DNA from 4 places in the Thalassotalea nanhaiensis genome. Region 1 is predicted to be linked to each of the others. Evidence: predicted binding sites of a transcription regulator. Region 1 holds the regulator's gene; each other region holds the start of a gene.
What was found. Region 1 encodes LexA, which represses DNA repair genes until DNA is damaged. Its sites were predicted from a motif close to TACTGTATNNNNATACAGTA; they were not measured.
Positions count from the first base shown of each region.

Region 2: recA (recombinase RecA) is a predicted target of LexA. The motif match lies at 1,145-1,164, and genes of this name have one in related genera.
Region 3: RI845_RS15220 (YebG family protein) is a predicted target of LexA. The motif match lies at 1,350-1,369, and genes of this name have one in related genera.
Region 4: recN (DNA repair protein RecN) is a predicted target of LexA. The motif match lies at 1,838-1,857, and genes of this name have one in related genera.

Region 1 covers NZ_CP134146.1:382,357-385,551, forward strand. Annotated here, with positions in the region: gene coxB (cytochrome c oxidase subunit II) at 1-1,021, opposite strand, end outside; gene lexA (transcriptional repressor LexA) at 1,404-2,018, opposite strand; gene RI845_RS01825 (phytanoyl-CoA dioxygenase family protein) at 2,212-3,000, shown strand; gene plsB (glycerol-3-phosphate 1-O-acyltransferase PlsB) at 3,141-3,195, shown strand, end outside.
Region 2 covers NZ_CP134146.1:1,014,464-1,017,658, reverse strand. Annotated here, with positions in the region: gene recA (recombinase RecA) at 68-1,102, opposite strand; gene mutS (DNA mismatch repair protein MutS) at 1,493-3,195, shown strand, end outside.
Region 3 covers NZ_CP134146.1:3,510,120-3,513,314, reverse strand. Annotated here, with positions in the region: gene RI845_RS15230 (SDR family oxidoreductase) at 1-556, shown strand, start outside; gene RI845_RS15225 (DUF3718 domain-containing protein) at 653-991, opposite strand; gene RI845_RS15220 (YebG family protein) at 1,438-1,797, shown strand; gene RI845_RS15215 (M48 family metallopeptidase) at 1,806-2,510, shown strand; gene thrA (bifunctional aspartate kinase/homoserine dehydrogenase I) at 2,826-3,195, shown strand, end outside.
Region 4 covers NZ_CP134146.1:3,059,238-3,062,432, reverse strand. Annotated here, with positions in the region: gene recN (DNA repair protein RecN) at 141-1,805, opposite strand; gene nadK (NAD(+) kinase) at 2,065-2,946, opposite strand; gene grpE (nucleotide exchange factor GrpE) at 3,126-3,195, shown strand, end outside.

The DNA of each region.
Region 1 (3,195 bases):
TACCAGTACCTGAACGACCATTGAATACCACATCAATGTGCTCGCCAAGTTTGCTTGGAGCCGTTGCTAGTTCACTGCCCTTAAGCGCAGGGAATGCTGGTGGTAAACCTAAACCTGTTGGTTGGTGACACGCCGCACAGTGTGCTGCATATGTTTGCTCACCTAATGCCATTAGCTCTTCCATTGGAAGTTTAGCGGTAAGCGATTGTGCTTCGGCCTCTGCGGCTTTAGTCATGGCAATTTTTTGCTCATTAACCCATAGCTCGTAATCAACTTCAGAGCGAACATCAACAACAATAGGCATGTAACCGTGATCTTTACCACAAAGCTCAGCACATTGGCCGCGATAAATGCCAGGTTCATTCACTTTGGTCCAAGCTTCATTAATAAAGCCTGGGTTAGCATCTTGTTTAACCGCAAATGCTGGTACCCACCAAGAGTGAATAACGTCATCAGAAGTTATTAAGAAACGAACCTTGCGATTCACTGGTATAACTAATGGCTTATCTACTTCTAAAAGATAATTTTCATTTGACCATTTCTCGCCATTGTCACCATCTCGGTTATCAAATTGAGATTTTGGTGTAGATAAAACACTATAAAATTCAATGCCTTGATCAAAATACTTATAATGCCATTTCCACTGCGAACCAGTCACTTGCACGGTGATATCAGAATTACTGTTATCTTCCATGTCAATTAAAGTCGTAGTTGCAGGCCATGCCATACCGATAAGAATTAAAATAGGAATAGCGGTCCAAAGAATTTCAACTTTGGTGCTTTCATGAAATGAGGCTGGTTTTGCCCCTTTAGATTTGCGGTGGAATATCATTGACCAGAACATAGCGCCAAATACCACGACACCTATTACCGTACAAATCCACATTACCAACATATGCAATTCATAGACATTTTGGCTGACATCAGTCACACCTTTGGTCAAATTTAATTGCGATTCTGCCCAAGCTGAACTGGAAAGTAAGCTTCCCAACAACAGCCAACCCAGGTTACGTCTCTTCACTCGACATCTCCTCTGCTTTTTTTAGCCAAGAAAATACAGAAATAAGTGACAAGATACATCTTAATTCGATGTCTCTAATTTCCGTAATTTATTTTTATTATTGTGTTACGTAAAAAACCTACATCGATGAATGGGGTAGGGAGTCTACAGCGTAATATTTGTATATTATCCACTCTAGAATTACTTAATTTTTAAACAAGGTCTAGTGCTTTGTTATAAAAAAGTTAAATTAATTAATTAAAAGTAGCTAGAGTAAATACTACTAAATTTGAATGAGTTAGGCTAAAACAAAGGGATGGGAAGAAAAGAAAATGGCTAAATTAAGTACATAATTTAGCCATTATTTATTGGTTATTTTTTATACTGCTAAAGGGGCGGCAGACTACATCCAGTCAGCGTTGCGAATAACACCAACAGCAATGCCTTCAATATTAAAATTTTGACTAGTTAAGTCTACAACTATTGGTGAAAAATCTTCATTTTCAGCGTGTAAATATACGACATTACCTTCGCGTTTATAGCGTTTTACCGTTACATCGTCTTCAACGCGAGCAACTACAACTTGGCCATTATTAATGTCTGTAGTTTGATGAACCGCTAATAAATCGCCATCAAGAATACCAATATCTTTCATGCTTTCACCGTTCACACGCAGTAAATAGTCTGCTGCAGGGTGAAATAAGCTACCATCAATTTTGTAGTGCTCTTCAACATGTTCTTGTGCCAGTATTGGCTCACCAGCAGCAACGCGACCAATTAAAGGCAACCCTTCTTCTTCAACGTGTTCTTCAGCTAAGCGAATGCCACGAGAAGTGCCCGGTAGCATTTCAATAAAACCTTTTTTCGCCAATGCCTTTAAATGTTCTTCGGCAGCATTCGCTGACTTAAAACCAAAAAATGTTGCTATTTCAGCACGTGTTGGCGGCATACCGGTTTCGCTTAGCTTTTCTTTAATGAAGCCAAATATTTGTTCTTGTCGAGCAGTAAGAGGGCGCATAATTATTTTTGAACCTGTTTATCTGTACAGTAACTGTCAGTATATACAGCCACAAAATAAACGCAACTGTAAATCCTTAAAAAGGTTGAATTTTGTGTGATCCAGTTTAGAGTTAAATTTAATTCAGTTTAAATAATGCTTATTGTTTTAAATTATTTTTCAAGCAATAGGTATAACAACAAGGCAGCCTGAAATGCAGATTTTTAATACATCAGAGAAAACAACAGATATTATCCAGGCCCTGTTAAAAGACGGCGGTGTTATCGTCAAGCATCAGGCACCTGATGAGCTTATTGATAATGTCAAAGCTGAATTTAGAGCAGCCTTTGACCGAGAAGGGCATTTATTTGAGAACGATTTTAACGGTTATAAAACACTGAGATTGAGTGGCATACTGGGGTTATCTCGATCTGCTGCCGAGCTTATTGCCCACCCATTAGTCAAAGACGTTGCTGATAACATACTAAAACGCCATTGTGAGTGTTATCGCATAGGAAGCTCTACTGCGATAGAGATTTTGCCGGGTGAAGCCGATCAGGTGCTGCATCGTGATGATGATTTTTATCCCATTCGCATTCCTGATGTTGAGTTCCAAATTGCCGCAATGTGGGCGCTGGACGATTTTACCCTAGAGAACGGTGCTACTCGCGTGGTGCCAGGGAGTCAGGATCTTCGCGAGATTGAAGATGTAAAAGCCTCTGATATTACTCAGGCGGTTATGCCAAAAGGATCGGTACTGCTTTATCTTGGTTCAACCATACATGGTGGTGGTGCCAATAACAGCCAAGCGGCTCGTTCCGGGTTAATCACTACGTATAGCCTGGGCTGGCTAAGGCAGGAAGAAAATCAATATTTAACTATTCCTCGAAAAACGGTCGACAGCTATCCTGAAAATATACGCCGTTTATTAGGTTACCAAAGCCATGGTGAAAACCTTGGTGTTTTTCCGGGCGATCCTGATGGCAATTGGTACGAGTCTTAGGTTTAACATGCAAATGTTTAAAATAATTAATCTTGTTAATAAATAAATGCTTAAAAATGTCTCTATAGAACAACTTGTACCATTAATGCTAGAATTACGATAATTCTGAAATTTTACTTTTTATTCTGAGTTTTTTACCCATGAGAGCACTGTTTTACTTTTTACTATCTTGGCCAGTACGTTTACTGGTTCGTT
Region 2 (3,195 bases), 630 kb from region 1:
TCGTCCCTGAAGTAAAAAACCCGCTCAATTGAGCGGGTTTTATTAATCATAGTGAGCTGTTTGAATACTATTCAGTTTCAGCTACTGCTTCTTCTTCAGTATCTTTAGCGGCAGTAAGTAATAAGCCACGTAATTTAGCGTCTAACTCTTTTGCCATTGCAGGGTTTTCTACAAGGTATTTGGTCGCATTTGCTTTACCTTGGCCGATACGTTCGCCCATACAGCTATACCATGCACCCGCTTTTTCTACCATTTTGTGCTTAACACCAAGGTCGATTAACTCACCTAAACTATTAATACCTTGACCGTATAATATTTGGAATTCAGCTTGTTTAAATGGAGGGGCAATTTTGTTTTTAACCACTTTAACTCGTGTTTCATTACCGGTGATTTCATCACCTTCTTTAACCGCACCGATACGACGAATATCTAAACGAACTGATGCATAGAACTTCAACGCATTACCACCAGTGGTGGTTTCAGGGTTTCCAAACATTACACCGATCTTCATACGGATCTGGTTAATAAAAATAAGCATTGTATTAGATTGCTTAAGGTTACCTGTAAGCTTACGCATTGCTTGTGACAACATACGAGCCTGTAGACCCATGTGGCTATCGCCCATATCGCCTTCAATTTCAGCTTTAGGTGTAAGAGCTGCAACAGAGTCGACTACGATTACGTCAACAGCACCAGAGCGGCTTAACATATCAACAATTTCTAACGCTTGTTCACCAGTATCTGGTTGCGAAACCAATAACTCATTAATGTTTACACCAAGCTTTTCAGCATAAATTGGGTCAAGGGCATGCTCGGCATCAACGAACGCACATACTTTACCATTGCGTTGCGCTTCAGCAATTACTTCTAGTGTAAGCGTTGTTTTACCACTTGATTCTGGACCATAGATTTCAACAACACGTCCCATTGGCAAACCACCCGCACCAAGTGCAACGTCTAACGCAAGCGAACCAGTAGAAATAGTTTCTACGTCCATGCTACGGTTATCACCCAGCTTCATAATTGAACCTTTACCGAATTGGCGTTCAATTTGTCCTAGGGCTGCTGATAAAGCCTTTTCTTTATTTGCGTCCATTAAAATCTCCAGTGTTTTTCTATTTATCCAGTAGTTATGGAATTAGTATACTGTATAATCGTACAGTATCAACCATTAATTAATATTTTTTTATAAATCGAACAAAAGCAACCTATAACCAATTGATACTAAATAACTTTGTATAATTAAAAGTTTTTATCCTAAGCTTTTAAAATTAGAACTAACAATGTTTATACAGTAGTTATGTTTTATAATGCCCTTTTTTATACAGTAGTTTTATTGGTTAATTAGATTGGTAAAAAGTGATATCTTGCTTTGCGCTTCGAGTCATAATATTTTACCATCCATATACGCTATGAATCACGGCCTATTTTATCTATTTTTCAATTAATTTGCCGATCTCAAAATAACTTTAATAAATACAAAAGCTAATAAATGACAGACGATCTTTTTGCGCAATCTAACCACACTCCTATGATGCGCCAATATTTAAAAATTAAATCAGAATTTAAGCATATTTTGGTGTTTTATCGAATGGGCGACTTTTACGAGTTGTTTTTTGATGATGCTAAAAAAGCCTCAGAGCTTTTAGATATATCTCTAACTGCGAGAGGTAAAACTGGTGGTAATGCAATTCCGATGGCTGGTGTTCCATATCATGCAGTTGAAAACTACCTTGCTCGTTTAGTACATATGGGCGAGTCAGTTGCTATTTGTGAACAAATTGGCGATCCGGCTACCAGTAAAGGCCCAGTTGAACGTAAAGTGGTACGTATCGTTACTCCGGGTACGATTTCAGATGAGGCATTATTAGAAGATAAACAAGACAATTTACTTGTTTCTATTATTGCCATGCAAGAAAAATTCGGTATTGCCTACTTAGACATGAGTAGTGGTCGCTTTGTTGTGTGCCAGCCTAATAGCGAAGAGCAATTACAAGCAGAATTACAACGATTATCTCCTGCTGAATTACTTTACCCTGAATCTTTTGAATATCTCGACTTAATCGAACATATCAAAGGAAAGAGACGCCGACCTGACTGGGAATACGATCTTGATACAGCGGTTAAAATTTTAAATAAGCAATTTGGTACCAAAGAGCTCGTTGGTTTTGGTGTTGAAGACTATCATTACGGCCTAGCCGCTGCGGGTTGTTTACTGCAATATGTTAAAGATACTCAACGCAGTGAATTACCGCACATCAGAAGTATTAAAGCGGAAGCTTATGCCCAAGGTGTCATTTTAGATGCTGCAACACGTAAAAATTTAGAGCTAACTCAAAACCTTTCTGGTGGTAGTGATAATACCTTAGCATCAGTTTTAGATAAAACAGCATCGCCAATGGGCTCTCGACTTTTAAAGCGCTGGTTGCACTTTCCATTAAGAAACATTGAAGCACTAGAGAACCGTCAAAATGCAATTGCTGCAATTATTGATGAAGATATTCAAGTAGACATTTTTGATACCATTAAAGGCATCGGGGATATAGAACGAATTATTGCCCGTATTGCGCTTCGCAGTGCAAGACCAAGAGATTTTGCTCGCTTACGTAATGCATTAGGTTTATTGCCTGAGTTAAACCAGCTGTTGTTGTTAAACAACCAGTCTTATATGCAGCAACTTGCGAAAGTAAGCCGCCCTATTCCGCAATTACATGAATTGTTAACCAATGCCATTATTGAGAATCCGCCTGTTCTGATCAGAGATGGAGGTGTGTTAGCGCCTGGCTACAATAGTGAGTTGGATGAACTCAGAAATTTAAGCCAAGGTGCAAGTAACTTCTTAGCCGAATTAGAACAACGAGAGCGTGATAAAACCGGCATTAGTACACTTAAAGTGGGCTATAACCGAGTTCATGGGTTTTATATAGAGATCAGCCGTAGTCAGTCAAACGAGGTACCTGTTGAGTATATTCGCAGGCAGACACTTAAAAATAATGAACGCTTTGTCACCGAAGAACTTAAATCTCATGAAGAGAAGGTGCTTACGGCACAAAGCCGCTATCTCGCATTAGAAAAACGTTTATACGATGAATTATTTGATCTGCTAGCGCCGTTTATTGAGCAATTACAATTATGCTCAGAGGCCGTTTCCAGCCTTGATGTATTAAACAACTTTGCCGAGCGCGCTCTAACATT
Region 3 (3,195 bases), 1.2 Mb from region 1:
CCATGAGCAAGTATTTAAGGTATTTAAAGATGCTAAACAGCAATTTGGTAATATTGATCGTGTGATCGTTAATGCAGGAATTGGTAAAGGAGCTTCACTGGGCACTGGCTATTTCGAAGCTAATAAAGCAACTGCTATGACAAATTTTGTTGCAGCTTTAGCTCAATGTGAAGCGGCACTTGAAATATTTAGAGAGCAAAACTTTGGTCACTTGGTGACAATATCTTCAGTGAGCTCACAAAAAGGCTTCAGGGGAGCTTTTAATGTCTATGCGGCGACAAAAGCTGGATTAGCCTCACTTACTGAAGGAATACGCATTGATCTACTTAAAACGCCGATTAAGGCCACCACCATTCATCCTGGTTACATTCGCACTGAAATATCCCATGCCACTAAAAAACAACCGTTTAGTGTTGATGCGGATACTGGCTGTAAGGCGATAGTAAAGGCGATTGAAAAAGAGGTTGGTGTTGCTTTTGTACCAAGTTGGCCATGGGCAGTGATGCGTTATGTATTACCTATACTGCCGCTTTCTGTAATGCGTAAATTTAGTTGATTATACTTTATAAATAGTTGTTAGAAGTGAAACAGCCAGCACCCTAAGGGGGAAGGTACTGACTGTTTAAACTGGTTAGATTTTATAAAACTAGGATTAGAAATTAACAGCATATACTTGTGCGATATCGACAATTGAACTATCACCAAGACGTTTTTCTAAATGATTAGCAGTTCTATCCGCTCCGCTATTTTCTGCAAAGCTGATAATGTCTTCGCCATTACACACAACTTTTAGTGCAACTGTTTTTTCTGACAAACGATGGCTTTTAATGGTTTTACGCATATCTAGTAAATCGTTGCTTTGTGCTGATTTACATACACTGATTAATGCTGACTCCATATAAGGGTTCATTGGCGCTGCACTGGTAGTGAATGCTGTTAATAAAGTTACTGATGTTAAACCTGCTAATGCTACTGATGTTAAAGTTTTCATAATGTTGCTCCGGCTAATGGCTTTTATTTATTTGGCTAAAATTGTTAATTTGTTGTTAATTGCTGCTGCCCTTTAATAGTTGCCTATTTTTCGATAAAAGTTGTTAATGAAAAATTGCTAGGTGTAACTGATTTATTCAGTGATTTTTCCCCTTCAAACGCTAAAACTGCAATAAATTCAGTACTCTTACCTGAATATCTTAATTATTAACTTGTGTAGCTTGTAATATTTATTTACATCCATGCATAAATATTCAGTTAAATTGGATTATATTGCACGTTGAGTGGCAGGTTTCATGCGGTGAAATTTTAACTATTTTTAAGTTTTTCTTGCTAAAGGTTAAATTTAGCTGATAAAGTACTGGATAAATACCCACTAGTTGAGTGTTTTAAATAAATATAAATGCTAATATCACTAACATTAGCCAACAAATAAAAGGGATCACAATGGCAGTAGAAAGTCGTTTTGTAGTCATTCGCAACGGGGTGGAGGTAGAAACATTTATGGATAAGAAAGCTGCAGATGAGTATGACAAAATGCTCGATATGGCAGATAATCTGTCCGATTTGTTTGATCAATCATCACTAGAGCTTGCTGAAAAAGAAATTGAAGAAATCAGTGTGTTTATCGCCAAACATCGCGAGGATGTGCTTATAGCTCTACAAGCTAAAAAGCCAAAACCAAAGCCAGCAATACCTGCGGTTAAAGTCGATGAGGTTATTGAAGAAACAGCTGATAAACCTAAAACCGCAAAAGCTAAGCCTAAAACAAAAAGCGTTAAAGCTAAAAGTGCTACCAAAGAGTAGATTTATTTTTGCCAACTCCTGAGTATCAACTTGTTCGTAGTAGCAAGCGTAAAACGGTAAGCTTACAAGTTAAAGGCGGCAAGGTTAGAGTACTTGCGCCTATGAGGCTTGCAGAGCAATTCATTAATGACTTAGTTAAAGAAAAATCCCAATGGCTACAGCTTAAAATTACAGAGCAGCTCAACCATGTTGAAGGCTTAAGCGTAAGAGAGTATCAGACTGGCGAGTATTACTATTATCAAGGAGAGAGATATGCATTGCTTATTGAGCAAGCTAATACTGGCAATGTTTCAATTATTGATAATACGATAGTTATCCAGTTAAAAAACCTAAGTTCTGATAGTGCTGAACTTGGCCTTAAAGTGAAAAAATCTCTTCATGCTTGGTATTTAAAAGAAGCAAAACAGTTACTTAGTAATAGATTTGAGGCTCAATGCAAACACACTAAGCTAAGCGCTGCATCATTAAAAATTCGTTATTACAAAAGTCGATGGGGCAGTTGTGATGCAAAGCAGCGCATTAATCTTAATTGGTTGTTAGTTATGGCGCCGGTTGAAGTCATTGATTATGTAATTGTTCACGAACTTTGCCACACCATCCACCTAAATCATTCTAGTCGTTACTGGCAACTGGTTTCTCAGTTGTATCCAAATTTCAAACAAGCCAAAGCTTGGCTCAAAGAACACCAACAGCACCTTTATTGGGAAAATTAATAAAACTGAAGTGTAGAAATTTATCTCATTGGTATAAGTTATTCTAAAATATTGCCATCTAAGAAATGTTTTATACACAATTACAGTCATTTAGCGGTTGACAGTGTTTCTAGCCTGAGGCAGAGTAAGGGCATGAACATAATTATGCACACAATCATTATTCTAACCACCACCATTCGAATTCGAATGGAGGTCATTGGCTAACGTGTAAAATATAATATTTTCGAAGCCCGTGACCTGCAAAGTTCACGGGCTTATTTGTTTTAAGGCCTTTAAAACAAAAAACAGTTTTAATTTTTTAAGGAAGTAAGAAAAATGAGAGTACTTAAATTTGGTGGTTCATCATTAGCAAATGCCAGCCGTTTTATCGCGGTATGTGACATTATTAAAGATAAAAGCCTACAATCGCCAGTGTCTGTAGTGGTGTCAGCGCCACAGGGAATTACCAACCACTTGGTTGCTCTTACCGAAAATCTTAACGAAGGTGAAGAATTAGAACACAGCCTTGCCCACCTTAATCAAGCAGTTGAAAATATTTTTGATGGCTTAGCTCAATCAGGTACTAACTTTAATCGCCAACACGCTGAACAAGCTCTACTCAGATGGACTCATCAATTGAAACGATGGTTGGAAGGGGCGGCAATGTTAAGCTATTGCCCTGAACATATTCGTGCCAGTGTAATTA
Region 4 (3,195 bases), 1.6 Mb from region 1:
TCCTATCTTTGCTGAGCAAGGATAATAACCAAGCCAGTTAAGAGATTAAAGGTTTTTGTCATATATTTGCAAAATTTATCATAATTATTCTTACCTTCCTATGAAATCCTGCAGTTTTCAAGATTAAGACTATAGATTAATTAACCCGCTAAAAGTTCCTTCGCATTCGCTAAACTTGTTTTTGTTATTTCATCCCCTGCCAATAAACGAGCTATTTCGTTTGCTCTGGCATCAAGATTAAGTTCTGTAACACTGGTTTGAGTATGTTTTCCGTCGCTCAGCTTTGCTACGAATAATTGTTGGTGCCCTTTACTGGCTACTTGTGGCAGATGAGTTACACAAATGACTTGTGTAGATTCTCCAAGTTTATTTAATTGCTGGCCTACCTTGGCTGCTGTAGGTCCACTTATCCCAACATCAACTTCATCAAATATTAGGGTGGGAGTGACAATTTTTTCAGCTAAAATCACTTGGATGGCTAAGCTTATTCTTGATAGCTCGCCACCAGATGCAACTTTGGCTATTGGTTCTACCGGTTGCCCTGGATTCATACTTACTAAAAACTCAACATTATCCGTACCATGTGCAGTTGGCTCATTTATGTCTTTTTCATCTACCGCTAATTTAAATATTGCATCGGGCATATTCAATTGTCTAATCGACTTAGTGATCGCTTTTTCCAGCTTGGTTGCAGCTTTAATTCTGCTTGCTCTAAGTTTGCAAGCGAGCTCTTTGTACGCCAAAAGACAAGCATCCATTTCATCATGAATGAGTTCAAGGCGTGAATCATCAGATGCAATAGCATGTAATTCTTTACAAATTTCACTGTGAAAACTATCCAGACTTTCTGGCGCTACTTTATGCTTTCTCGCTAAATCTACTGCGGTAGAGTAACGCTCTTCGATTAATGCAAATGTTTGCGGGTTCAAGTCGATACTTTGCTGATACTCAATTAGATCATGGCTTGCTTCTTCAAATTGTATTCTCGCTTCATTCACTAATGTTGCAATCGAATCAACGCTGGGGTCGAGTTCTGCGAGTTGATTTAAGTGTTCAGTTGCTTTTTGTAATTGACTGAGAAGATTAAATTGCTCATCCGCTGATATTTCTTGTACGCATTGTTCAGAAAGCATCAGTAATTGCTGCGCATTACTGTTACGCTTGAAATCGGCTTCCAGTTGGGTAAATTCATTCGCCTGCAAGGCAAACTCATCAAGTTCTTTAACTTGGTATTGTAATAGCTGTTGTTGAGCAAGTCGTTGTTGTTTATTTTGTTGAAGAATTTCTAGTTCACTTTTCAGTTCACGCCACTGGTTTTGGTAAAACTTAAGCTCAGTTAACATTTGTTGATGATTCGCATAATCATCTAATAATTGACGTTGTTCCTGGTTTTTCATTAGTAATTGATGATCATGCTGACCATGAATATTTAATAGGTATTGGCCAAGATTTTTTAATTGAGCTAAAGGCACAGGACTGCCATTTATGTATGCTTTAGAGCGACCTTCGGCGCTTATTACTCGCCTTACGATACATTCATCATCTTGTTGTAAGTCGTGAGTAGCAAGCCACTTTAATGCTTTTGGGGTATCGGTAATGTCAAAGGTTGCAGTTAGCTCAGCTTTACTGGTACCTGGCCTAACCGTGTTGGCTAATGCTCTACTACCTAAACACAACCCTAATGCGTCTATGGCAATGGATTTACCAGCACCGGTTTCACCTGTGATGGTGGTCATGCCTTTGTGCCAGTCTATTTCAACAAAGCTGACGATGGCGAAGTTTCTTATGGCTAAATTTAATAACATGATCACACTCAATTATTGATTAATGAAATAAGTACTGTTGATTTATACAGTAAAGTTATCAGTGTTTATTTATGAATGCAAATTTAAATTACCTTCAGGGATGAAGGTATGCCGAATTACCATGGATGGTACCAATTCGGCGAGCTCAGGGATGAAGGTATGCCGAATTACCATGGATGGTAGCAATTCGGCGAGCTCAGGGATGATGCTGCGCCGACAAGTTGAGAAGGTAAAAGTACTGTTACTTTTACCTAATGTGCTAATAAACTTTATTGCCCCAACTAAGTTTTGTTCTTAAAACATTAAAGTAGTCATGATCGAGAGGGTGGACTAAACGAAGTGTATATTTACATTTTTTTATGCGTATTTCGTCGCCAGGCATCACAGCCAAAATCACATGACCATCACAACTCACTTGCAATTCTTCATGATTATTTGTGGCTACTACCAGTCTTATTTCACTGTCACCATCAACCACAATAGGACGAGAGCTCAGTGTATGTGGAAACATTGGCACCAACGAAAGGGCGTTTAGGGTTGGCGTCATTATTGGGCCACCAGCTGACATTGAATATGCTGTTGAACCCGTAGGTGTAGATACAATAATACCGTCAGAGCGCTGCGAGAACATGAATACATCATCTAAATAAACGGCAAACTCCATCATACTGGCAACTTTTCCTGGATGCAGTACCGCTTCATTCATTGCACTGTTTGAGCTTTTTAATTGGCCATGTCGATATACTTCGGCCTGAATTAAAAAGCGTTGCTCAGTTTTAGAACGTCCGTCAAGAATTGCTTCAAGAGGTTCTATTAAGTTATCTGGTGATAAATCAGTTAAAAAACCCAAGTTGCCACGGTTAACACCAAGCACGGCAATGTCGAAACTGGATAACACTCGTGCGGCCCCCAGCATATAACCATCGCCGCCAACAACTATTGCTAAATCAGCCTGCTTGCCAATATCAACAATATCAAAGGTATGGGCATCTGCTTTATTTAACTTATTGGCAACCGATGTTTCGATCATGACGATATAGTCATTGCCTTCTAAATAATGATGAAGGGCAGCGATAGTCGCTAATGCGCCTTCATGTTCGGGTTTTCCGATAAGGCCTATCGTTTTATACATTTTACTCATTCGAATAGCGCTAATATATTGTTTATTATGGCAGTTTTACCGACATTTTTCCTATTGTAAAGAGCGCAATTAGCAAATAGTTAAAAAATGTCCTTGAAACCTTTAATAAAGCCCCCATAATTACCACAATTATGAAAAATAAGTCCTGTCTTGGGCGAAATGATATTGTGGAGTTATCGATGACTACTGAGTCAACAAATACTGATAAAGACGTTTCAGCAACAGAAGCTGAAGTAAATACAACTGAAG